DNA from 3 places in the Companilactobacillus zhachilii genome. Region 1 is predicted to be linked to each of the others. Evidence: predicted binding sites of a transcription regulator. Region 1 holds the regulator's gene; each other region holds the start of a gene.
What was found. The regulator HrcA, encoded in region 1, represses chaperone genes, less so after heat shock. The targets are predictions, from matches to a motif close to TTAGCACTCNNNNNNNNNGAGTGCTAA.
Positions count from the first base shown of each region.

Region 1 (6,729 bases):
TGGAATTAACGGATGAAGATAAAACTAAACAGTTGCGTGTACAAAGAGATGGAATTACGAAAGCCCTTTACAAGTATGATAAAGTAAGAGATATGTGGATTCCTGATTTAATGTTATTAAATAATAAATAAAGTTTGAAAGACAAATGTACTATGCTTATGCCGCCTCCAGGAGAAAAAAATTTAGGTCGCTATGGGGACCGATTCGAGCCAAAGAGCGGTCTCGAATCTCGATTTTGAACCTCGCAAAATACGCGAGTTTCAAAAGTCGTCCCGTGTTATAAGGGATTTATCCCTTATAACACCTTCACAGCGACCCAAATTTCTTTCTCCTTCCGGATAGTTTATTTGTTGGTTTGAATGAATATTGAGTAAGTGGAAGTAACATATTGTATGTTCAGTCACTTTTCATGCCATTGATGACTAGGGTATCAGGGATTAAAGTATGACTTAAATCTTTCAATCTTTAAATAATAAATAAAAGAGTATAAAAATGCAGATTGTAAACGTTAAACATCCGTTATTGGAGCAACAACGGCCAGCAGATGATACCGTCTTGATAATGGGATTCTTTGATGGTGTGCATTTGGGACATCAGAAAGTTATTAAAACTGGTGTTGAACTGGCACAGAAACATAACCTGAAGGCTGTTTTGATGACTTTTGACCGCTCACCAAGAACGGTTTATCAACACGAAAAAAACTTTAAATACTTGTCAACGATGCAAAGAAAAGCCCAATTAGTTGAACAATTAGGTGTTGATTATCTTTATTTTGTTCAATTTAGTGAAGATTTTGCTCACTTACAACCACAAGAATTTGTCGACCAATACATGGTTGGATTGAAGGCTAAGTATGTGGTTGCCGGTTTTGACTACACTTATGGGAAAAAAGATATTGCTAATATGCAGCGCTTGCCTGAGTACGCACAGAGAAGGTTTGAGACTGTCACTGTACCCGAGCAACTGATAAATGGGCAAAAAATTGGTTCTAGTGCAATTAAGATGTTTATTTCCCAAGGTCACATTCAAACTGCTAATGAGTTTTTAGGTTACTCGTATCAAAACCAAGGTGAAGTTATCCATGGCTTACAAAGAGGAAGAACACTTGGATATCCGACCGCTAATCTAGCAGTGGATGGTTCACAGCTAGTTCCTGCCATCGGTGTGTATGCTACTCGTATCAAGATTGGCAAAAAATGGTATGGTGCAATGACTTCGGTGGGCTATAATGTGACATTTAAAGAGAACACTGGTGTAACTATTGAAACCAATATTTTCGATTTTGATGAGCAAATTTATGGTCAACATGTTGAACTTGAATGGGTCCGATATTTGCGTGGTGAAGTTAAGTTTGACGGTGCTGAAGGTTTAATTAAACAATTGGAATTGGATAAAGCAAATGCGCTAAAAGCATTAGATTAAAATAATTTGAAGCAAAACTTAAAGCAAACAAGGTCAGCAGTCCGAATTCGTCGGATCACTGGCCTTGTTTGTTTCAACCTGAAAAAATTGCTTGTTTTTTATTGCCTGAAATTATGATTGATGAAGATCAATAGCTCGAGTAATTTGTGTTTTTGGCAGAGCACGATGTTTTTCTAAGATGTCATCTTGTTTTTGTAATTCATTTAATAAGGCTGCGATGGTTGGATTAGTTTTAGCCATTAACTGAATTTGTTCCATTTTGAGAGCTTCATCGTAAGCTTTGTTAAGTTGTTTATAGATTAATTCACGGTTAGCAATTTCTTTGTGAATACCATAAGCCTGTCGTTCTTGATCAATGATTTGTTCTGGAGTGATGACAGCTAAAATGGGACGTGTTGTTTTAGATATTCCCTCGCTAAGGTTAATTTCAGATACGATAGCAGGGACTACTGGTAAGTCGTTATAACCAGAGTTAGGTACAATCACTAGATCGTTGACCTTAACTTTGAAGCCACGACTGAAATAAGAGTATTGCTTACCTGAAACTAAATTTTCCCAGGGATTATCAATGAGATCTTCGTAAGATTCTGAGTTGAGAAATTTTACACCAATAATTTGATTTTGCATAATTTACCTCGAATAAGTATTGTCAATTAGGATTGAAACTATGTATAGGTTAATTTTAATCTCGGTCTGGAAATTTAACTAGTCTTTGTAGGATAAAAAAACGAAATGTTTAAAATTATGCATCAATGAAAATTAATAACTGAAAAGTCTGAAAAAATGAGCGTGCATACTTGACACTAATGGGATAGATTGTTATATTTTACATTGTTAGCACTCAGGTATGAATAGTGCTAAAAAGGAGGACGGTATAATGCTATCACAACGCCAAGATGCAATCTTGAGAGAAGTCGTGCGCATATTTACAGATACCGGCCAGCCGGTTGGTTCGAAGACATTGATGAATGAATTACCTTTCCATGTAAGTTCTGCGACAATCAGAAATGAAATGGCAATGCTAGAGGAAGTAGGTTATCTCGAGAAAACCCATCTTTCATCTGGTAGAATTCCTTCAGCGATGGGATATCGTTATTATCTTGATCATTTGGTACAGCCAACAAGTGTACCGCAAGATATAGCGCAGAGAATTGACGATGATTTTGGTAAAACTTATCATCAAATTGATGATATCATTGAACAATCTGCCAAAATCTTATCTCATCTGACCAGTTACACAGCTATCACGTTGGGTCCAGAGAGCAGTTCAATCTTGTTAACAGGTTTTAGAATTGTTCCTTTGAACCCACATCAACTTATGGCAATCATTGTCACAAGTGATAATAATGTCGAGAATAATATTTATACAATAGATGATGATTTTGATACTTCGTTGATTGAAAAAATTGTTAACATTGTTAATGACAAGTTAGTTGGACAACCTTTACCAAAGGTTATTCAAATGTTGCACAATGATGTACCAGCAATCCTTTCAGAATACATGTATTCCAGTGATGGGTTGCTTGATATGATGGATCAGCTTTTCAAGAAAGCTGGTGCAGAAAAGTATTATGTTGATGGGCAACTAAATTTGTTGAATTATGCTAACAATGATGATTTATCGCAAGTTCAGTCATTATTCTCAATCATCAATCAGAGCACTGATTTGAGAAAATTAATTGATCCAAGTATTTCTGATGATGGCATTCGTGTTCGTCTCGGAAGTGAGCTTGGAAGTGATGCGTTGAAGAATTACAGTATTATTACTGCAAATTATGATGTTGGTCATCATGGTAAGGGTGTAATTGCCTTACTTGGTCCAACGACAATGCATTATTCACAATTGATTGGGTTACTTGGAGAATTTAGAGTTGAGTTAGCCAAAAGGCTGATCGATTACTATTCAAGGTATGATGATTCTTGAAATTTTTAGGAGGAAGTAATGGCAGATAAAGAAAAAGACCAAGATTTGAAGACTTCTAAAAAAGAAGCAGCTCCAAAGACTGATGAAAAAGCTGAAAAAGATTCAGCTAAGAAGAAACAGGCTGAGAAAGTCGATCCTAAAGACAAAGAGATTGCCGATCTCAAGCAAAAGAATTCTGACTTAGAAGATAATCTTCTAAGAAGCCAAGCAGAAATGCAAAATATGAACAAACGTCATAGTAAGGAAGTCGCTGACATCCTTAAATATGATGGTCAAAAATTGGCAACAGAAATTCTACCTGTTTTGGATAATCTTGAACGTGCTTTGAGTGTTGAAGCTGACGACGATGCCAGCAAGCAACTTAAAAAGGGTATTGAAATGGTTCAAGAGCATTTGGTTAAAGCCGTTGAAGCTAACCATGTGACTCCAATTGACAATGTTGGTGAAAAGTTTGACCCAACATCAAGTCAAGCAGTCCAAACCGTTCCAGCCGATGATAAGCACGCTAAGGATACTGTTGTACAAGTTCTTCAAAAAGGTTATAAATTTGAAGATCGTGTACTTCGTCCAGCAATGGTTGTCGTTGCACAATAAAATTATTAATAAATATAAAATATAAAAGAGGTTTAGGTTTATGTCTAAAGTTATTGGTATTGATTTAGGTACTACAAACTCTGCTGTAGCCGTTCTTGAAGGTGGCTCTCCAAAGATTATTACAAACCCAGAAGGTGCAAGAACAACTCCTTCAGTTGTTGCTTTCAAAGATGGTGAAATCCAAGTTGGTGAAGTTGCAAAGAGACAAGCAATCACTAACCCAGATACAATTTCATCAATCAAGCGTCACATGGGCGAAGCAGGTTACAAAGTTACTGTAGCCGGCAAGTCATACACACCACAAGAAATTTCAGCATTCATTTTACAACACATCAAGAAGTTCTCAGAAGACTACTTAGGTGAAAAGGTTACAGATGCTGTTATCACAGTTCCTGCCTATTTCAATGATTCACAAAGACAAGCTACTAAAGATGCTGGTAAGATTGCTGGTTTGAACGTTCAACGTATCGTTAACGAACCAACTGCTTCAGCACTTGCTTACGGTCTAGATAATGACAAGGGTGATGAAAAGATTCTTGTTTATGACCTTGGTGGTGGTACATTTGATGTTTCTGTCCTTCAATTAGGTGACGGTGTCTTCGAAGTACTTTCAACAAATGGTGATACACATCTTGGTGGTGATGACTTTGACCAAAAGATCATCGACTGGTTAGTTGAACAATTTAAGGCTAAGAATGGCGTTGATTTGGGTCAAGACAAGATGGCTTTACAACGTTTGAAGGATGCTGCTGAAAAAGCTAAGAAGGACTTATCAGGTGTTGCCCAAACATCAATCAGTCTTCCATTTATTTCATCAGGTGCTAATGGTCCACTTCACTTGGAAGAAACATTGACACGTGCTAAATTTGATGAATTGACAGCTGACCTTGTTGAAAGAACAAAGATCCCAGTTGACAATGCCTTGAAGGATGCTAACTTAACAAATGCTGATATCGATAAGGTTATTTTAAACGGTGGTTCAACACGTATTCCTGCTGTTCAAGATGCTGTTGCTAAGTGGACTGGTAAAGCACCAGATCACTCAATCAACCCTGATGAAGCCGTTGCTTTAGGTGCCGCTATCCAAGGTGGTGTTATCTCTGGTGATGTTAAGGACGTTGTTTTACTTGATGTTACTCCATTGTCACTTGGTATTGAAACAATGGGTGGTGTCTTCACTAAGTTGATCGATAGAAATACAACTATCCCAACAAGCAAGTCACAAGTCTTCTCAACCGCTGCTGATAACCAAAGTGCTGTTGATATTCACGTTCTACAAGGTGAACGTCCAATGGCTGCTGACAATAAGACCTTAGGTCGTTTCCAATTAACAGATATTCCTGCTGCACCTCGTGGCGTACCACAAATCCAAGTTACATTCGATATCGATAAGAACGGTATTGTTAATGTATCTGCTAAGGATATGGGTACTAACAAGGAACAAAAGATTACTATCAAGAGTTCATCAGGCTTGAGCGATGAAGAAATCGACAAGATGATGAAAGAAGCTAAGGAACACGAAGAAGAGGATAACAAACGTAAGGAAGAGGTCGATGTTAAGAATGATGTTGAACAAACATTGTTTGCAACAGACAAGACTCTAAAAGACGTTAAGGGTAAAGTTTCTGACGATGAAATCAAGAAAGCCCAAGATGCTCGTGATGCTTTGAAAAAAGCTCAAGACTCTGGTGACCTTGAAGACATGAAGAAGAAACGTGACGATTTGAATAAGATTGTCCAAGACCTTTCTGTAAAACTTTATCAACAAGCTCAAGAAGCACAACAAGCTAAGGGTGCTGACGGTGCAACTGGTTCAACTGATGATAAGAAGAAATCTGACGACAATACCGTTGATGGCGACTTTTCAGAAGTAGATCCTGATAAAGATAAGAAATAATATTTGTGATAAAGGGCAGTGGTTTAATTACTAAAACCAGTTATGGTATAGTAAAAACAATAACTGCTCTTTTGAGCGTTAAAAAGGAATAAGACTGTATGTCTTATTACATAAAGGTGATTTAATGGCAGATAAAAATCCATATGACGTACTTGGCGTTGATAAGAACGCTTCTGATGACGATATAAGAAAGGCATTCCGTAAACTTTCCAAGAAGTATCATCCGGACTTGAATAAAGCCCCTGATGCTGAAGCAAAGTTTAAGGAAGTTAATGCAGCTTACGAAATATTAAAAGATCCGCAAAAACGTGCTCAATATGATCAATATGGTTCTGCCGGCATGAATGGTGGTCAAGGTGGATTTGGCGGCTTCGGTGGCGGAGCTGGTTCTGATCAATTTGGCGGATTTGAAGATATCTTCAGCCAATTCTTCGGTGGCGGTGGTGCTGCTCGTCAAAATCCTAATGCCCCAAGACAAGGTTCCGACTTGCAATATCGCATGGATTTAACTTTTGAAGAGGGAGTTTTCGGTAAGAAGACTAACATTTCATATAACCGTGAAGAAGAATGTTCAACTTGTGATGGTTCCGGTGCAAAGCCAGGAACACATCCAGAGACATGTTCAAAATGTCATGGTTCAGGTTATGTTGAAGTTGATCGTCAAACTCCACTTGGCCGTATGCGTACACGAGTTGTCTGTGATGTCTGCAACGGTACTGGTAAAGAAATCAAAGAAAAGTGCAACATTTGCCATGGTTCAGGTAAGGTAAATGAAAAGCATGAACTTAAGGTTACTGTACCAGCTGGTGTTGAAGATGGACAACAAATGCGTCTAGATGGTCAAGGTGAAGCCGGAACTAACGGTGGACCTTATGGTGACTTGTACATCGTC
Region 1 is NZ_CP031933.2:1,186,371-1,193,099, forward strand. Features, by position in the region: gene truB (tRNA pseudouridine(55) synthase TruB) at 1-131, shown strand, start outside; gene D1B17_RS05315 (bifunctional riboflavin kinase/FAD synthetase) at 493-1,422, shown strand; gene D1B17_RS05320 (hypothetical protein) at 1,534-2,049, opposite strand; gene hrcA (heat-inducible transcriptional repressor HrcA) at 2,300-3,346, shown strand; gene grpE (nucleotide exchange factor GrpE) at 3,365-3,940, shown strand; gene dnaK (molecular chaperone DnaK) at 3,981-5,837, shown strand; gene dnaJ (molecular chaperone DnaJ) at 5,962-6,729, shown strand, end outside.

Region 2 (6,729 bases), 310 kb from region 1:
AAAGATCCGAGTAATTGACGAACGGTTGTAATGATAGCTGTTCCGTGCGGTAATAGTTCTTCCGACAATGAATTGCCACCTAAGGTTGTAGCTGGCATCATAACGAAGGCATTTCCACCTTCAATTAATGTTGCAATTACAATCATTGGCCAAATGGTTAACTTTGTATGAATGACGAACAACAAGAACCACCCGACGACAATCATTGACATACCAGTAATCAAGGTTGATTTGAAGCCAATACGATCAGCTAATTTACCAGTTAATGGATTAAGAATACTGAGGACAATGGCTGGTGGAACTAGTGCTAATCCAGACATTAAAACTGAGGTGTGTAAAATATTTTGGTAATAAAGTGGATAAATAATTGTTATGACAATTAACGAAATATATGAGAATCCGGTTAGTAGGACGGCTAAATCGAAGTTGAAGTTTTTCATAACTTTCAAATCGAGTAAGGGTTCTTTTTTGGTTAATTGACGATGAATAAATAAAGTCGTTAAAAGTAAACTGATTACCAATAGGATAATTAAATTGGTGCTGAAACTTTTAGTTGCTCCTGCTTGATTAACTACATAAAGTAAACCAATCACACCAAGTAGATAGACAGTTGAAAGTAAATCTAAGGTTGCTTTGTGACGTGGCATAACGTCTTTGATATTGAATAGACCACTAATAAAAATAACAACCATAATCAATAGAAAAATGACAAATAGTCCTTGCCATTGTAAAAAGTTTAAAACAATCCCAGAAATGATGGGACCACTAGCTAGAGCCGATCCCATGACTAGACCAGCATATCCCATCGTGGCACCACGGTTATTTTCTGGTGTGATGGACATTAATACGGATTGAAACGATGGAAATAAAACCCCGACACCGATAGCTTCTAAAGCTCGACCTAGCATGGCGATTGGAAAGTTTGGTGCAATGATGATAACAAAAGTACCAATGGCAAAAATTGCTACGACACTTAAAAAGATTTTCTTAAACGAAAAATTGTTTAATAGCCAAGGACTGATTGGCATCATGATACACATAATCAACATAAAGCCAGTTGTTAACCATTGAATCGTTGGTGCAGTCACGCCGAAGAATTTCATTAATGTTGGATAAGCCGTTGAAAGAGAAGATTGGCTGATCGACATTGTGAAGGTTCCGGACAACAAAGTTATAATGAATAACTTGCGTGCTAGGCTATTTTTAATTTCACCCTTGTTCATAAAATACCCCTTCTTTTGTTTAATCTAATAACAATTTAAGGATAGCCTAAAATAAAAATACTGTCCAATCGATTGATTGGACAGTATTTGATTATTTACTCGGAGTATTAAATTCAAGATTCTTCCCAGTGCAGGGACTTTGCATGATTTGTATAGTTTTAGGTAAATAGTTGGAATCATTTGGCTCCTTGAATAGACATTATGTACTTGTGGTGCTAACGTCTGTCTTCAAATTATTCTGATACGGATAAATTTTTTAAAAGCATGGTTATTTCAGAATCCTATTGAGATGGTAATAAAATCTATGAAAAGTATTTTAGGTATCAAGTTATTTTTGAGCTCCTAAAGAACTAGTCGGAAGATTCGGACAGTGGTTACTGGCAGTGAAAGTGGTGTTAGGACGACCGCTTTTGTCGTTCTTACAGCACCGGGCGTGTTTAAGACTTGCCGAACTTGCAAGGCTTAAACCGAGGTCCGAGACCTTGGCTCGGGCCGTTCCGCACTGCCAGTGACCACTGTCCGAGTCTGGAGACGGCATATCCATAATATGAATAATTTGAAGACATATCCTAGTAAATTTTATAGAAACCAATCACGGATACCATCTTTAATCATCTGTTTGGATTTACTGAAAATATTTTGATGGTCGGCATTATCAATTTCTGCATACAGGTGAGTATTTATTTTGGTTAAAATGTTAGCAAATTGATCAAGTTCTTCGTCAGTTAGAGCGTTTAAAAATTCTGGTACAGCAGATTCCATAGTGGTGGTTTGCCGACCCAAATCAGTTATCCGAATAATAGTCATTCTGCGGTCGGTCGTGGATTTTTCCTTTGTGACCAGTCCTTTTTTGACCAATTTATTAACGAATTCAGCAGTCGATTGGGCAGTTAAATCCAGCCGAGTGGCTAATTCCTTTTGTGATAGACCGTCAGTTTGTGATAAGGCCAGTAAAATCTTTCCTTGGCCTTGAAACATAAATTTTCCCTCTTCGTCGGAGTTTCTGTGTGTGACTTTGTCAGCAACGTGACGGACCATACCGAATTCTATCAGCTTACCAGCAGCGTTTTTTTGTTTTAGTAGATTAGGCATTTGTTTACCTCCGAAATTAATTATACAGCATAAAAAGAAAATATTCAGGTAACCTGAATAAAATGCTTGCATTTTTAATCAGGTACCCTTACAATTAATTTTAATCAGGTGACCTGATGAAATATAAAAATAACGAGGCATTGAATAATGACAGTAAATAATGCGATAGAAGTTAGCCATTTAACAAAAAAATTTAACGATAAAATAGCAGTCAATGATATTTCTTTTGATGTAAAACAGGGAGAGGTATTTGGACTTTTGGGGCCAAACGGTGCCGGGAAAACCACTACCTTGAGAATGATAACGACCTTATTGAAATCTAGTAGCGGTACTGTAAAGATTTTTGGTCACGATACGGCCAGTGAAGGGAAGTTAGCTAGATCGATGTTTGGATTGACAGGTCAATATGCGTCAGTTGATGAAGATATTTCTGCTAGAGAAAATTTAATGATTTTTTCACGCTTAAATGGTCTTTCACGAATGGAATCAAAAAAGCGTACTGAAGAACTATTAGAGGAATTTTCGTTAGTTAATTCGGCTGACAAGTCATTGAAAGATTTTTCTGGTGGGATGCGTCGGAGATTGGATTTAGCAGTCAGTTTAATCACACGTCCAGCCTTAATCTTTCTAGATGAACCAACGACGGGACTAGATCCTCGTACAAGAACCCAGATGTGGGACACGATTAGGAATTTGGTTAAGCAAGGGTCAACGATAGTTCTGACAACACAGTATCTTGATGAGGCAGATCAATTGGCGGATAGAGTTGCAGTCATTGATCATGGCAAGTTGGTGAAAATTGGAACACCGCAAGAGCTTAAACAGCAAATTGGTGGAACTGATTTGAGCTTTACGGTTCGAGATAAGAGTCAAGTTAATTCAGCCACAAGATTAGTGGAAGATAAATTAAAAACAGCTAGTCGCCTTACAGGTCAGCGTTTGAGCACTAATTTATCGGACATTGGGCAATTAGCAACATTATTAACAGCTTTTCAACAAAATAAAATTTCAATCAGTGATTTAACTGTTCAAGAACCATCATTAGATGATGTATTTATGAATCTAACAGTTGGCAAAAATTAGAAAATAGAGGTCTTTATTATGGATGTACAAACACACCGTGGCAATTTAATTATGAATACAGCAACAATGGCATATCGAAACTTATTAAAAACATTTCATAATCCTGACAGAATGATGGACGTTATTGTTCAACCAATCATGTTTATGTTGATGTTTGGCTATTTATTTGGGGGTGCGATTGCGGGTAACGTACAAAACTATTTGCCTACAATTGTTCCAGGGATTTTGATTCAAACAATGCTTTCGGCATCTTCAGGTTCAGGATCACAAATCAGAGAGGATTTAGATTCTGGGGTATATGACCGTTTCAAATCATTACCAATGGCTCACATTGCACCTTTAGCCGGTCAATTATTTGCCGATATTCTTAGATTATCGATTGCTACTATAACTTCATTAACAACCGGTTATATTATGGGATGGCGACCAGCAGCCGGTTTCGGTGGAATTGTAGTTAGTGGCTTGCTTGCAATCTTTATTGGTTGGGCTATGTCCTGGATCTTTGCTCTACTGGGAATGCTTGCTAAGAGTGCCACAACTGTTGAGAGCTTCTCGTTAATGATTATGTTGACATTGTCATTTTTATCAAATGCATTCATTCCGATTCATACTTTGTCAAAAACTATGCAAATGATTGCTTATATGAATCCAATTACTTATGTAATTATTGCCATTAGACAAATTTTAGCAACAGGGCGTTGGACTAATGAAGCTTTCTTGGTCTTGATTTTTGGAATTATGATTGTATTTGTCTTTGCTCCTTTGACTGTTTGTGCTTACAACCGTAATTAAAGGATGCCGCCTCCAGAAACCAGAAAATTAGGTCACTATGGGGACCGATTGGAGCCAAAGAGCGGTCTCCAATCTCGATTTTGACCTTCGCAAAGTACGCGAATTTCAAAACTCGTCCCGTGGTGTAAGGGATAAATCCCTAACGCCACATTCACAGCGACCTAATTTTCTGGTTTCTTCCGGCTAGTTTATTCTCTGCTTTGAATATAAATAAATTGGAGTATTACATTGTGGTTTTGATTACTTTCGTGTCAATAATTATTAGAGCACCAACACTTAAAAATAAAAGCATCTGTAAGAAACTATTTGTTAGTGGGTTACAGATGCTTTTTTTGCAACAAAAAAACATGATGCTGATTTTTATCAGAATCATGTTTTTAGTATAGGTAGGAATAAAACGAAATTTATAAACTCGCTTTTTACTTACCAGCTTTGTTTGTCATAATATCATCGATCAAACCATAATCTTTAGCTTCTTGGGCTGTCATGTAGTTATCACGATCAGTATCCTTTTGAAGTTTTTCAAATGATTGGCCAGAGTTATCAGCCAACATGTGGTTTAATCTCTTTCTTGTCTTCAAAATTTCTTGAGCAGCAATTTCAATTTCTGTCTGTTGACCTTGTGCGCCACCTAATGGTTGGTGAATAAGAACAGTTGAATTTGGAAGTGCAAAACGTTTGCCCTTTGTACCTGATGACAAGATAACTGATCCCATTGATGCAGCCAATCCTGTAGCGATAGTTTGAACATCAGATTTGACAAAGTTCATTGTATCAACAATAGCTAATCCGTCAGTAACAGAACCACCGGGTGAGTTGATGTACATTGAAATATCCTTGTCAGAATCTTGAGCATCTAGGAATAGTAATTCGGCAATGACTGTATTAGCCATTTGACTGTTAACCTCACCAGATAACATGATGATTCTATCTTTTAATAATCTTGAGTAAATATCATAGGCACGTTCGCCACGTGAACTTTGTTCAATAACTGTAGGAACTAACATTGAAATGCCTCCTGTTTTTAATTAGCACTCTTAATAGCACAGTGCTAATTTAGCATAATATTAATATGGGGTCAATAAAGTAGACTTAATAAATAAAAATATTTATTCAAAACGATTCTGTTTCGCTATTTAACTATGTTGCCTCTAGAATTTCTTGCTTTTAAATCCGTAGTCAAAAAGCCAACTAGCATTACGAATCAATCCAGAACAGTTTTGGACAATACTCGTTGTTTAATCTCAAGCCAGCCAATGTGTAAAACATAAGCGGAAGTAAATGATAGTACCCATGTTAATAAATAGCAACTGATAATAGCTAAAATTGGATTACTTTTAGCCAAGGTTTGACCACCGAATGTCCAGATAATTTGTAACCAGAAGACGTTTGATAGATAAGCTCGATAGGCGTAGATAGAAAATGGAAAATCGGTAGCAATTTGGAGGCATGTTTTAGTTGATGAAGTGCTAAAGTAGCTATTAAACTAATGATCGTAAGAGCATAGAGTGTCATTGAAAGCTTATAATAGGGAGCATTTGTTAATTTTACAGGGTAGCCGTAGGAGAATAGTTCAAAGTTAGTCCAGTAAAATGTGATGAAAAGTAGTAATAGTAATAGTAGGAAAAACTTGGGGAGATATTTTTCAATAACTTTGTGGTTTATCCAAGCTAGAGTTCCCAGAATGCCGTAAATAATAAAACTAATAAAAACCCGGTCTAATAAATACCAATTATTTCCATTAGATGCGTGGGTGCTATAAAAATAAAGCCACCATAAATAGAAGATTACAGTTGTGATGGTAATTATAATTGAAAGAATCGGTTTATTTTCAGTCAGGTGAGCGATTAACCAAAATATGGGCATGAGGATAATAAATTGCAACATCATCGTGTTGTACCATAAATGTGGGGCAGCATTACCGTTAACAAACTGCCATAAAAAGGTTCCTAAACTGTTGAATTGAAAATGTTGTTGCAGTTGGGGGAATACTAATAAGTAAATTAATGTCCAGCAAATGGTAGGGATGAATAAAACTAGCCATTGCTTGTATAGGTAAGCAGGATAATTTTTGATAGTGTATTGATTTGTCTGTCGAGTAGTTGTGTACAAAATACCGAAGATGAAAGCGGGAGCCGTGAATTTGACTAGGTTATACAGAAAACCGATTATATTTTGATTGGCAAAGCTAGGCGATGTTTTTAAAACAAAGGTTAAAACTGATTGCATCATTACAGCAGTACATGCAAAGACTTTCATGTAGTCGCCAATATCGGCCGTTTGAGAACTATTTGTTGAATCCATACAAAATAACTTCTTTCTATAATTCATAATTACATCATATAACAGATAAAAACAAAAAAAGAAGCTAAACTTTAGATGTAAAATCCGAAAGTTTAACTTCTTTTCTACAGATAATATTCTGATTAGCTTATGTAACAGTTGATTTATCAACACTCATAAGTGAAACTTTGTGAAACAAAAAATGCGCCACGTGGGGTCACATACCCCAACCTGTGAAACACCTGAAAACACTGAC
Region 2 is NZ_CP031933.2:872,159-878,887, forward strand. Features, by position in the region: gene D1B17_RS03745 (DHA2 family efflux MFS transporter permease subunit) at 1-1,223, opposite strand, end outside; gene D1B17_RS03750 (MarR family winged helix-turn-helix transcriptional regulator) at 1,803-2,315, opposite strand; gene D1B17_RS03755 (ATP-binding cassette domain-containing protein) at 2,463-3,398, shown strand; gene D1B17_RS03760 (ABC transporter permease) at 3,417-4,190, shown strand; gene clpP (ATP-dependent Clp endopeptidase proteolytic subunit ClpP) at 4,610-5,197, opposite strand; partial or broken gene D1B17_RS03770 (acyltransferase family protein) at 5,395-6,494, opposite strand.
Region 2: the regulator HrcA is predicted to act here: its motif matches at 5,219-5,245, upstream of clpP (ATP-dependent Clp endopeptidase proteolytic subunit ClpP).

Region 3 (6,729 bases), 870 kb from region 1:
ATTATTAACTCAGAATTCTATCAAGCACAAGTGGTTCTAGACATATGAAAAAAGGAACTATATATTTATTAACTTTTTTTATTACATTTTTAAGTACATTCATTTGGTTTACAATAAAGAACAATCCAGTAACGTCAAGACTCTTAAATAGCTTGGGGATTTCATTATTAGCAGTTTTTTTATTCGGAATAATTAATTTCTATAACAAAAGAAAATAACCGTTACAAGAAATCGGAAAGGATTTCTCTATGACGGTTATTTTTGTTCATAATGTTTACCTTGACATTTTTTATATAACAAATCTTACCCAAATAAATGAAGTCAGATATCATGAAAATATAAAAATTAACTAATAACTAACTTTAAAACCGTTTGCATCACAAGAGCTACTATTCAAAATTACCAGTTATAAAACCTAATTTTCTTGTTTAACAATCTCTGCTGGAATATCAGCTTCCGAACAAATCACAGCAATCACATACTCAATTGTTTCTGAATCATCCCAATCGGCTGATAAGTCCAACTCAACTTCCCGACCATCGTTTAATTTCAATTCCAAATAATATGGTGTTGGCAAGTGAAACATAATCTTCTTAGGGGCACTAAACGAGCCTCCTAAGATGTTTGCGGGTGCGTTCATGTCTTTACCCACCACAACTGTTAAACTCTTAATATCGGCAAATTTGAAGGCAAATTGGCTTTCACTGAAAGGCAGCATAACTGACTGAAGTCTGGTACTTAAATTTTGATAATTATAACTTCTAATTCCTTCATCGTTAACTTCCCAATAGCCATAAAAGTCGGTCATTGAACGTGCATAAAGCAATGCCACAATAACCAGACCTGTAATCCCTAAAATAATCGCTAACAAAATAACTTTGGTAAATATATATACTAATATGCCAACAACCAATCCGGCCACTAGACTCACTGTCATGGGCACATAATTGATCTTACGACCGAATTCAATCTTATCCATATTGACTCTCTCTTCTATTTTCTTATTCGACAATAATTCATTTTATACTTTTCAAGGACTGATAGGAAATTTTAGTTCTGATTTCAGATGACAAATTACAACGACTACGCGTGGTGCTAGTTAAATATGTCACCTCCAAGAGCAAGAAATTAGGTCGCTATGGGGATCGATAAAAGCCAAGGACTTTTGTCTCGATTTTGAACCTCGCACAAATCGCGAGTTTCAAAAGCCGTCCCGTGGTGTAAGCACTAAAGAGCTAACGCCACCTGCACAGCGACCTAATTTCTTGCTCTTTCCGGCTAGTTCATTGTTTATTTTTGAATTAATATTAAATAACTTTAAGTATCATTTTGACATCAATAATTAGAATTATCGGATTAAGTACAGTTAGAATAACTAAGACAAAAAAAAGCGTTGATAGAAATTAATCTACCAACGCTTTGAATTTATCGTAATTTAGATTGATGCAAAAATTACATCATACCGCCCATACCACCGGCAGCTGGGTTAGCAGCTGGTGCAGCAGGAGCATTCTTATCAGGTTTGTCAGCAACAACAGCTTCGGTTGTCAACAATAGTGAAGCAACACTGGCTGCGTTTTGCAATGCTGAACGTGTAACCTTAGTTGGGTCGATGATTCCGGCGTCAACCATGTTTTCCCACTTGTCAGTTGCAGCATTGTAACCAACTTCGTTCTTTTCGTTCTTGATATGTTCAACGATAACTGAACCTTCCATACCAGCATTTTCAGCAATTTGACGGAGTGGTTCTTCAAGAGCACGAGCGACGATGTTGATACCTGTTTGGATATCACCTTCAGCTTTAAGTGCAGTAACTTTGCCTAAAACATTCATCAAGGCTGTACCACCACCAGCAACGTAACCTTCTTCAACAGCGGCACGTGTGGCATTTAGAGCATCTTCAATTCTATACTTGCGTTCCTTCAATTCAGTTTCAGTAGCAGCACCAACTTTAACAACAGCAACACCACCAGCTAATTTAGCTAGACGTTCTTGTAACTTGTCTTTGTCAAAGTCTGAAGTTGTTTCACTGATTTGTTTCTTGATCAAATCAACACGTTCTTGGATGGCAGCTTTGTCACCAGAACCTTCAACAATTGTTGTGTTGTCCTTTGTAACGGTAACTTTACCAGCTTGACCTAATTGATCCATAGTTGTGTCTTTTAGTTCAAGACCAAGGTCTGAAGTAATAACTGTACCACCAGTCAATGTAGCAATATCTTCAAGTTGAGCCTTACGACGGTCACCAAAGCCTGGAGCCTTAACAGCAACAACGTTGAATGTACCACGAATTTTGTTCAAAACAAGTGTTGGTAGTGCTTCACCTTCGATATCATCAGCAATAATCAATAGTGACTTACCTTGTTGAACAATCTTTTGTAGTAATGGCAAGATATCTTGAATGTTTGAAATCTTCTTGTCAGTAATCAAGATGTAAGGATTGTCGAGGTCAGCTTCCATCTTATCGTTATCTGTAACCATGTATTGTGAAATGTATCCACGATCAAATTGCATACCTTCAACAACATCTAGTGTTGTATCGATACCCTTTGATTCTTCAATTGTGATAACACCATCGTTACCAACTTTTTCCATGGCATCAGCAATTAATTTACCAGTTTCTTCACTAGCTGATGAAACTGAAGCTACTTGAGCAATATCATTCTTACCTGAAACCTTGTGTGAAATCTTGTGAAGTTCATCAACAGCAGCATCTGTAGCCTTTTCGATACCAGTTCTGATACCAACAGGGTTAGCACCGGCTGTAACGTTCTTCATACCCTCTTTAACGATTGCTTGTGTCAAAACGGTAGCTGTAGTAGTACCATCACCAGCAATGTCATTTGTCTTTGAAGCTACTTCAGAAACAAGCTTTGCACCCATGTTTTCGAAGTGGTCTTCTAATTCGATACTTTTAGCGATTGTAACACCATCATTTGTGATCTCTGGTGAACCATAACTCTTTTCAAGAACAACGTTTCTACCCTTAGGTCCGATTGTTGTCTTAACTGTATCAGCTAGTTTATTAACACCATCTAACATCTTTGAACGTGCATCTTCTGAAAATTTAATTTCTTTAGCCATTAATTTTCACACTCCATAATTTAAAATAAATTTTTCTTGTTTAAGTTTTAATTTTAATTAGTCAACGATTGCCATGACATCTTTTTCATGAAGGATTAAATATTCATTGTCTTCGTACTTAACTGTTGAGCCTGCATATTTATCAAAAAGAATCTTGTCACCCTTTTTAATACTCATAGGTAATTTAGTACCATTATCAGCAACTAGACCGTCACCTACGGCAACAACTTCGGCTGTTTGGGGCTTTTCCTTAGCGTTGTTTGCTAAAACAATGCCACCAACTGTCTTTTCTTCTTCTTTATCGACTGTTACAATGACTCTATCTCCAAGTGGTTTTAACAATTTAAATACCTCCAGTAATATTAATTCAATGTTTTTGTAAGTCTTTTAGCACTCAACTATCTCTTGTGCTAATCACAAGTTTTATATTAACATTATATTGTGAAGTTGCAAGTATTTACCTTTAAAAAATATGGGGGAAATTATGTCTTATCGAACAAATCAGTTTTTCACATTATTGGCCTATATCCTGTTATTATCATTAGGTTCCATCCTAACGATGTTCTCTATCACAGGCTCAGCCTACTTTATAACCGTTACGATTGCTGCATTGATTGTAACCGGTCTAATGATTTATTTAGTCAAACAGAGTGGTCCATTGGAATTTGAAAAAAGCTCAGACTTAAATCATGATTTGCAATGGATTATTTTAGGAACAGTTGGGGCACTAGTCGTTCAATTTGGAATCGGCTTTGCAGATAAATTACTTTTCCACGCTAGTACCGATTCTCAAAACACACTCAGTTTGTTACTAATGGTCAAAGAATATCCATACTATTTCATCTACGTGATGATTGCGGCTCCAATCATGGAAGAAATTATTTTTAGACGTGTCTTTTTTGCCAATTTGATTAAGCCAACTAACATTTATATTGCTGCAATTATTTCAGCACTCTTGTTTGCTTTTATGCATCAAGATACCAGATTTTTAGTTTACGTATTTATGGGCCTTTGGTTCTCATTCGTTTACTACAAGTCAGAAAATATTTACGTCAGCGCCGGCAGTCACATTCTGATGAATGCCATTGTATTGACGTTAGGAATCATATAGTAATTTCCATATGCATAAAAAATAGCCTACCATTTTTCGGTAGGCTATTTCTGTGTGTTTAAATCGTTTTTGACTACATGGAGTGTCTTTACTAATCCCCACGTGTATATGACGCAACATACTTTTCCCGTTTATCTTCATCAAATTCCTTTTCACTCTTAGCTATAATAACTGTAGCAAGTGAATTTCCGACAACGTTAACAGCAGTACGTCCCATATCTACGAGACGGTCGATACCAGCAATGAAGGTCAAACCTTGCATTGGAACACCGATTGTCGATACTGTGGCTAGGAGTACAACAAACGATGCTCCGGGCACTCCGGCCATCCCCTTAGATGTTAACATCAATACCACTACAAGGGTAATTTGTTGCCCAATGGTTAAGTGAATATTGTAAGCTTGAGCGAGGAATAATGCAGCCAATGATTGATAAATGGCTGAACCATCAAGATTAAATGTATAGCCAGTTGGAATTACGAAAGAAACGATTCCTTTTGATGATCCATAATCTTGCATTTTTTCCATCATTTTTGGCAAAGCAGCTTCTGAACTAGCTGTTGTAAAAGCTAATGTCACTTCATTTTCAATAATTCTAAACAACTCATAAAATCTAACATGAAATAAATGTCCCACGGCTGCCATAACGACAAATACGAAAAATGCCATTGTCGCATAAGCAATCAAAATAAATAGTCCTAACGGTTTCAATGAATTGAAGCCCATTTCACCGACAGTGACACCAATCAAAGCACAGACACCAATTGGAGCTAAACGCATAACCCAATTAGTAACCTTAAACATCACATTAGCTACGGCATTTAAAACTTCAGTAATAATTTTGCCTTGCTTGCCGATTGAAGCCGTTCCTAGTCCAAAGAGAACTGAGAAGAAGATAATTGGCAACATATCACCCTTACCTAGTGATTCAAAGATGTTAGTTGGGATGATACTCATCAAGATTGACCAAATACCCGAATGTTTTGCAGTTTTAGCAGTTGCAGTATATTGACTAATATCCGAACCTTTTAGGCTATGGATATCAATATAGGTACCGGGGTGGGTAACATTAGCCACCACAATCCCAATAATAATCGCTAAAGTAGTCATAATTTCAAAATAAATTAAAGTTTTTAACCCGATTCGACCAAGTTTCTTAATATCTCCCATATTGGCGATACCAACAGTCAAACAAGAGATAACGATTGGTAGAACAATCATTTGAATCATTGAAATAAACATGGTTCCAATGTTCTGCATTACTTGTATAGCAACCTTATTTTGGTAAAATACTTGTCCCAAAATAATTCCTAGGATCAGGCCAATAATAATTTGCCAACCTAGACTAACTCGAAAAAAACGTTGTCTTTGCAATTTTAAGTCCCCTTTTGAATTAACATGTCTTTAATTATAGAAGATTTTTTAAGAAATAGGGGAATGATAGCGATTTCAAATTAAAATATTTTTCATTTTCTTAATTAGTCCGAACAAAATCAGAATGTAACGTCATTATTGTTCTATTTTTACTTAATTTTGAGATAAAAAAAGTCGGAATATACGGATTTATTTTTCCGGTATTTCGACTTTTCTTAATGTTTTTTGGGTTTTTGATTAGAAATTACTATTTTTTGATTGTAATTGTATATGTTTATCTGCAACTGTAATCAAAAAAGAGGTTAAATATGCAGCGGCTCTGAAACGGGCTACAACAGGGCAACTCCTTCCGCTTTTCATAACTATGCAAATCACACGCAAAACCAGCGTGTAATTCACATAGTTACGAAAATGCTCGGGAGCTGACCGCCCTGTTTCCGCCCTCTTTTATTCTTCTCCAGACTCTGAAGCTATAATATCCAAGTCACCTGACAACTTCCAAGCATCAACTGTTGCTGGAACTATCAAATGGATACCTTTCTTCAAATCATAATCTTTACCATCAACGGTAATCTTACCTTCTCCACTTAACACAGAGATTAATGTATACTTACCAATTTGGTGGTGTAATTCAACTGGTTCTTTGATTTCCCAGTGATAAACTGAGAAAAATGGTGATACTGGTGGTTGAACGAAGGTTGTAAATTTATTTTGTCCAACTTGTTTTGATTCGATATTTAATTTTGGATCTTTATGAGGAACGGTAATTGTGTCTTCTGATTGTTTAATGTGAAGATCACGTTTCTTGCCTGTTGTCTTGTCGACACGATCATAGTCATACAAGCGATATGTTGTATCTGAACTTTGTTGGGTTTCCAAGGCCATGATACCCTTATTCAAAGCATGCACAGTTCCACTTGGTACGTAATAGAAATCGCCTGTCTTAACAGGAACTTTTCTCAATAAGTGGTCCCAATCGCCTGATTCGATCATTTGATCAAGTTCAGCTTTATTCTTAGCATTGTGACCGTAAATCAAGTATGAACCTGGTTCAGCATCAATGATATACCAGCATTCAGTCTTACCTAATTCATGCTCATGTTCAGCAGCATAGGCATTATCTGGGTGCACTTGAACAGAAAGACTTGCTTCAGCATCCAAA
Region 3 is NZ_CP031933.2:2,051,681-2,058,409, forward strand. Features, by position in the region: gene D1B17_RS09455 (hypothetical protein) at 416-979, opposite strand; gene groL (chaperonin GroEL) at 1,453-3,084, opposite strand; gene groES (co-chaperone GroES) at 3,142-3,426, opposite strand; gene D1B17_RS09470 (CPBP family intramembrane glutamic endopeptidase) at 3,569-4,195, shown strand; gene D1B17_RS09475 (cation:dicarboxylate symporter family transporter) at 4,287-5,567, opposite strand; gene manA (mannose-6-phosphate isomerase, class I) at 6,015-6,729, opposite strand, start outside.
Region 3: the regulator HrcA is predicted to act here: its motif matches at 3,472-3,498, upstream of groES (co-chaperone GroES).